DNA from 2 places in the Streptomyces sp. NPDC044921 genome. Region 2 is predicted to be linked to the other one. Evidence: riboswitches for the same ligand, from Rfam matches in the RefSeq annotation. Region 2 holds a riboswitch; the other holds the start of a gene.
The links. Region 2 has a riboswitch for S-adenosylmethionine ahead of thrC (threonine synthase). Riboswitches for the same ligand answer to the same signal wherever they lie in the genome.

Region 1: another riboswitch for S-adenosylmethionine. It lies ahead of AC07DA_RS10200 (aminotransferase class V-fold PLP-dependent enzyme); the one in region 2 lies ahead of thrC (threonine synthase).

Annotation. Positions count from the first base shown of each region.
Region 1 is NZ_JBWKIF010000005.1:186,586-189,984, forward strand. It holds gene AC07DA_RS10195 (glycerate kinase) at 1-304, shown strand, start outside; gene AC07DA_RS10200 (aminotransferase class V-fold PLP-dependent enzyme) at 259-1,626, opposite strand; SAM riboswitch class IV at 1,786-1,902, opposite strand; gene trpD (anthranilate phosphoribosyltransferase) at 1,980-3,044, opposite strand; gene qcrB (cytochrome bc1 complex cytochrome b subunit) at 3,182-3,399, opposite strand, start outside.
Region 2 is NZ_JBWKIF010000001.1:131,246-134,644, forward strand. It holds gene AC07DA_RS00685 (alpha,alpha-trehalose-phosphate synthase (UDP-forming)) at 1-874, opposite strand, end outside; gene AC07DA_RS00690 (glucosyl-3-phosphoglycerate synthase) at 947-1,891, opposite strand; SAM riboswitch class I at 2,046-2,201, shown strand; gene thrC (threonine synthase) at 2,220-3,399, shown strand, end outside.

The sequences.
Region 1 (3,399 bases), on a different contig from region 2:
ACCGCGCGGCAAGGTCCCGGCCGAGGTGGCCCGCCGGGCCAAGCTGTACGGACGCCCGGTGCTGGCCCTGGCCGGCACCCTCGGCGAGGGCGCCCACGAGGTGCCGGGCGTGGACGCCTGCCACGGCATCCTGCCCGCCCCGATGGAGCTGGCGGAGGCGCTGCTGCGGGCGAGCGAACTGCTCACCGACGCCACCGAACGGGCGCTGCGGATGATCGTCCTGGGCGCCCGGCTGCCCCTGGTCCGCGACGGTGCCGGTCACGCGGAGGTGTCCGGCACGCAACGGCCGTCCTCGGTGCGGTAGTTCCACTTCGCCCCGTCCGTCACCAGCTCGCGCACGGCCCGCACGAACCGCTCCACGTGCTCGTCGGGCGTGCCGGCGCCGAAGCTCACCCGGATGGCGTTGAGCGACCTCTCCCCCGGCTCGGCCTCCGGCGCCCCGCACTCGCCCTGCGCCTGCGGGTCGCCGCCGAGCAGCGTGCGCACCAGCGGGTGGGCGCAGAACAGCCCGTCCCGCACGCCGATGCCGTACTCGGCGGAGAGGGCGGCGGCGAAGTGGGAGCTGTTCCAGCCGTCGACGACGAAGGAGATCACGCCGACGCGCGGGGCGTCGTCCCCGAAGAGGGACAGGACCCGCACCTCGGGCACCCCGGCGAGCCCCGCGCGCACCTGCTCGATCAGGTACCGCTCGCGGGCGACCAGGGTGTCGAGGCCGGCCTCGGTGAGGGCCTTGCAGGCGGAGGCGATCGCGTAGGCGCCGATGACGTTCGGGGAGCCCGCCTCGTGCCGGGCGGCGCTCTCGTGCCACTCCACGTCCACGCCCCCGTCCGCACGCCGCGCGACCTTCCGGGAGGCGCCGCCGCCCGCGAGGTACGGCTCCGCCGCGCGCAGCCAGTCGGCCCGCCCGGCCAGGACGCCGGAGCCGAAGGGCGCGTACAGCTTGTGCCCGGAGAAGGCGACCCAGTCGACGTCGAGGCCGGTGACGGACACGGGGTGGTGCGGGGCCAGCTGGGCGGCGTCCAGCACGATCCGGGCGCCGTGGGCGTGCGCGGCGGCCGCGAGCTCCCGCACCGGCCACAGCTCGCCGGTGACGTTCGAGGCGCCGGTGACGCACACCAGGGCCGGCCCGCGGGGGTCCCGGTCGGCCAGCGCGCGCTCCAGGGTCTGGACGGCCTCGCGGTGGCTCCGCGGGGCGTCGAGGTACGTCACGCGGGCGCCGCGCCAGGGCAGCAGGGAGGCGTGGTGCTCGGTCTCGAAGACGAAGACCTGGCAGTCCCGCGGCAGGGCGGCGGCGAGGAGGTTGAGGGAGTCGGTGGTGGACCGGGTGAACACCACCTGGTCGCCGTCGCGGCAGTCGAGGAACCCGGCGACGGTCCGGCGGGCGTTCTCGAACAGCTCGGTCGACAGCTGCGACAGGTACCCGGCACCGCGGTGGACGCTGCCGTAGTACGGCGCGTAGGCGGCCACGTCGTCCCAGACCCGCTGGAGCGCCGGGGCGCTGGCGGCGTAGTCGAGCGCGGCGTAGGTGACCTCGCCGCCGGTCACCAGAGGCACGGTGACATCCCGCCCCAGAACGGGCAGCGGGGCACAAACGGACTGGTCTGCGGCAACGGTGGAGACGGACATCGGTGAACTCCCGTGAGATCAGGTGAATCCGCCCGCGAGCCCATGGGCTGCCAGCGGGGGTGGAGGAAGAAGGGATGCGGAGGCGGGGCTCTGCGGCCCTATCGCATTCGCTGACTCACAAAGAACTCCTCGACGACCAGGACCCCTGGTATCGCGAGGGGTCCGCGCTTGCCGCAGACCTCGCTGCCTGCGGCCCGGTCTTCACCCGGGGCACCCCGCCACGGACGGAGGGTTGCCGGACAGTCGGCCGGGGCCTCATGACTGTCACTCATGACCTGGCCAGGAACGTACGCCAAAAGATCGGCGCCCCGCAACCCGGGTCCGGATCGCGGGACGCCGCACGTCGTGCCCGGCTACGCGTTGCTGGCGGCCACCCACCGCTCCAGGGTCCGCTTGGCGGCCCCGGAGTCGATCGACTCCGCCGCCCTCGCCATGCCCGCGCCGATCTGCTCGGCCAGCGTGCCCGTGCCCGGCTCCAGCGCCACCAGCGCCGCCGCCGCGTTCAGCAGCACCGCGTCGCGCACCGGGCCCCGCTCGCCGTCCAGCAGGCGCCGGGCGACCTCGGCGTTGTAGGAGGCGTCCGCGCCGCGCAGGGCCTCCACCGGCACCAGTTCGAGGCCGACGTCGCGCGGGTCGAAGGCCTCCTCGGTCACCTTGCCGTCGCGCACGATCCAGACCCGGGAGGTGGCCGTGGTGGTCAGCTCGTCCAGACCGTCGTCGCCGCGGAAGACCAGGGAGGAGTGCCCGCGCCCGGCGAAGACCCCGGCGACGATCGGCGCCATGCGCGGGTCCGCCACGCCGACCGCCTGGGCCCGGACCTTCGCGGGGTTGGTCAGCGGGCCGAGGACGTTGAAGATCGTCCGGATGCCCAACTGGCCGCGCGCCGCGCCCGCGTACCGCATCGACGGGTGGAACTTCGCCGCGAAGCAGAAGGTGATCCCGGCCTCCTCGGCCACCGCGGCCACCCGGTGCGTCGGCAGCTCCAGGTTGACGCCGAGCTTCTCCAGGACGTCGGAGGCGCCGGACGCCGAGGACGCCGCGCGGTTGCCGTGCTTGACGACCTTCGCGCCCGTGCCGGCGACGACGATCGCCGACATGGTGGAGATGTTGACGGTCTTCGCCCCGTCGCCGCCGGTGCCGACGATGTCGACCGCCGGGCCCGGCACCTCGATGACGTTGGCGTGCGCGTACATCGCCCGGACGAACCCGGCGATCTCCTCGACCGTCTCGCCCTTGGCGCGCAGCGCCACCACGAACCCGGCGATCTGCGCGTCCGTCGCCTCGCCGCGCATGATCAGGTCCATCGCCCAGGCGGTGTCGTCCGCGGTCAGGTCCCGGCCTTCGAGCAGGCCGTTCAACAGCAGGGGCCAGGAGCGGCCCGCCGCGGTGTCGCCTCCAGCGGGGGTCACAGCGCTCATCAGCCGCTCCAGGGTCAGGCGTCCCGCACTGCGGGACGAGGGTCTCAACGAGGTCCACCCTATCCAGCCCCCGGGCACCGCGAAGGGCCCCGTCCGAACACCGGACGGGGCCCTCCTGTGGCGTGGCGAAGCAGCGATCAGTGGTGGCCGTGGCCGCTCGTGATCTCCCGGTACTCCTCGACGGTGGGCTTCGGGATCTGGGCGCCCTCGCCGTAGTAGGCGTCGCTCAGCTTGGCGCGCAGCTTCTCGGAGCCCTTCACCTTGCGCTCGACACCGTTCTCGTCGACCGTCGGGCCGAGCTCGACCGGCTTGTACTGCTCGTGCGCCGTGAGCGTGTACATCTGCTCCTGGCTGA
Region 2 (3,399 bases):
GCAGCCGCCGGTAGGCCAGCAGGCCGCGCACGATGTTCTTGGACAGCTCGGTGCGGTCGACGCGGACGATGGTGCGGCGGCCCTCGCCGATCTCCTCGCGCAGCGCCGCCATCCGCTCCTCGACGTCCGGCCGGTGCGCACGCTCGCGCAGGAAGTCCGCGTCGGCGCCCAACCCGTGCACGCCGATCCGCGTGCCGCCGAGCCCGCCCGCGAACCGCTCCGCGCACGCGGTGAAGGCGTCCGCCCAGCGCTGCGTGAGGAAGCCCAGCCGGTCCGCGCCCAGCATGCCGCGCAGCACCTGCCCGGCCACGTCGTCCGGCAGCATCCGGAAGTACTCCGGCGGCGCCCACGGCGTGTGCGAGAAGTGGCCGATGCGCAGGTCCGGGCGCAGTTCGCGCAGCATGCCCGGCACCAGCGTCAGGTGGTAGTCCTGCACCACGACGACCGCGCCCTGCGCCGCCTCCTCGGCCAGCGCCTCGGCGAACGCCCGGTTGTACGTCTCGTAGGACGCCCACTGGCGCCGGAACTCCGCGTCGAAGACCGGCTCCAGCGGCGTCTGGTAGAGCATGTGGTGCACGAACCACAGCACCGAGTTGGCGATGCCGTTGTAGGCGTCGGCGTGCACGTCGGCCGGGATGTCCAGCATCCGCACGCCGTCCTCCCCGGCCCCGCGCCGGACCGCCTCCCGGTCGCCGTCGGACAGCGCCGAGCACACCCACAGGGCGTCCGCGTCCGAGCCGATCGCGGAGAGCCCCGAGACCAGCCCGCCGCCGCCCCGCTTGGCGTCCAGCGAACCGTCCTCACCGACCGTGTAGGAGACCGGGCCCCGGTTGGAGGCCACCAGTACCCGTGCAGAACCGTGCGTCGAACCCATAGGCCTCAACCTAGCCCGCCTGTAAACGCTCAAACGTACGGACCTGCCGCGTCCGGCCGAAAACGGTCCCGGTCAGGCGGCCCGCCGGGCCTGGTACTCGGCGATCTCCACCATCGGCGGGCGTTCCTCGGTGTCGACGGAGTACGTCCGCGGCTCGAAGCCGTCGCCGCCCCGCTCGAACTGCGTCAGGGACGGCCGGATCAGGTGCCCGCGGGCCAGCCGCAGCTGGGCCGTGCGGTAGATCTCGGCGGCCATCCGGCCCAGCGCCTGCCCGTCCTGGTGCCGGTGCTTGCGCACCCCGACGTCCACCTGCGCGAGGGCGTCCAGGCCCACCAGGTGCAGGGCGTCCACCAGCATGCCCAGCTCGACGCCGTACCCGACGGGGAAGGGCAGCTGCTCCAGCAGTGAGCGGCGGGCCGCGTACTCCCCGCCCAGCGGCTGCACGAACCCGGCCAGCTGCGGCCAGTGCATGTTCAGCAGCGGGCGGGCCATCAGCTCGGTGACCCGGCCGCCCTGCCCCGCGGCGCCGCCCAGCGGGCGGTCGTACATGCCCTTGACCAGGTCCACGTCCGGGTCGGTCAGCAGCGGGCCGACGATCCCGGAGACGAAGTCGGACGAGAAGTCCCGCAGGTCCGCGTCGACGAAGCAGACGACGTCGCCGCGCGTGACCAGCAGCGAGCGCCACAGCACCTCGCCCTTGCCGGGGGCGGCGGGCAGGCGCGGGAGTATCGCGTCCCGGTGCACCACCCGCGCGCCCGCCGCGGCGGCCACCTGCGCGGTGCGGTCGGTCGATCCCGAGTCCACGACGACCAGCTCGTCGACGAGCGGGACCTGCAGCATCAGGTCGTGCCGGATGACGGCGACGATGTCGCCGACCGTCTCCTCCTCGTTCAGCGCGGGCAGCACCACGCTCACCGTGCGGCCCGCGCGCTGCTTGGCAGCGAGGATCCGGTGGAGCGGACGCTCGGTCGCGGACCAGGAACGGGTGCTCAGCCAGCGCTCGACTTCTTCCAGCACCGTGGCGGCTCCTTAGCGTTCTCTCGGCGGGACGGACTGTGAGCCATCTCGCGGTTCGGACGACTATCTCAACTGTCCTGGTCGTCGGTTACAGTCTTGGACAACGCGGGTGACCATCGCATGTCCGGGGTCGCCCTCGTTCACAACCACATACAGCTCATCCAGAGGGGCAGAGGGAAACGGCCCGATGAAGCCCCGGCAACCCTCCAGTCGGTTCTCGTAGGTCACTGGCGACCACAGCGCGAGGCTCCCGGCTAGGGAAGGTGCCAAATCCGTCTCACGGCGAGATGCGTCGTGAGGAAGATGAGGAGAAAGGGCCTCGCCTCACATGGCTGTGCAGACTGTTGCAAGCACCACGAACTCCACCGTAGACCTCGGCCCGGCCGCCGCGCTGAGCTGCCGCGAGTGCGGTCACCGCGTGCCCCTCGGCCCGGTCTTCGCCTGCGAGGAGTGTTTCGGCCCGCTGGAGATCGCCTACGACTTCTCGGGCTACGACACCGAGGAGCTGCGCAAGAAGATCGAGGCGGGCCCCGCGAACATCTGGCGTTACGCCCCGTTGCTGCCGGTCCCGGCCGACGTCGCGGACAAGCCGAACATCAACCCGGGCTGGACCAAGCTGGTGCGGGCCGACAACCTCGCCCGCGAGCTGGGGGTGGACGCCGGCAAGCTCTTCGTCAAGGACGACTCCGGCAACCCGACGCACTCCTTCAAGGACCGCGTCGTCGCGCAGGCCCTGGAGGCCGCCCGCGCCTTCGGCTTCACCACCCTCTCCTGCTCCTCCACCGGCAACCTGGCCGGCGCGGTGGGCGCCGCCGCGGCCCGCGCCGGCTTCCGCTCCTGCGTGTTCATCCCGCACGACCTGGAGCAGGGCAAGGTCGTCATGGCCGCGGTCTACGGCGGCGAGCTCGTCGGCATCGAGGGCAACTACGACGACGTGAACCGCTTCTGCTCCGAGCTGATCGGCGACCCGGCCGGCGAGGGCTGGGGCTTCGTCAACGTCAACCTGCGGCCGTACTACGCCGAGGGCTCCAAGACGCTGGCGTACGAGATCTGCGAGCAGCTCGGCTGGCGGCTGCCCGAGCAGATCGTGGTGCCGATCGCCTCCGGCTCCCAGCTCACGAAGATCGACAAGGGCCTGCAGGAGCTGATCAGGCTCGGGCTGGTCGAGGACAGGCCGTACAAGATCTTCGGCGCGCAGGCGCTCGGCTGCTCCCCGGTGTCGACGGCGTTCAAGGCCGGGCACGACGTGGTGCGCCCGCAGAAGCCGGACACGATCGCCAAGTCGCTGGCGATCGGCAACCCGGCGGACGGGCCGTACGTGCTGGACATCGCGCGGCGCACGGGCGGTGCGGTGGAGGACGTGACGGACGAGCAGGTCGTCGACGCCATCAAGGTCCTGGCCAGGACCGAGGGGATCTTCGCGGAGACCGCCGGTGGTGTGACGGTGGGTGTCACCAAGAAGCTGATCGAGAGCGGGCTGCTGGATCCGTCCAGGACGACTGTGGTGC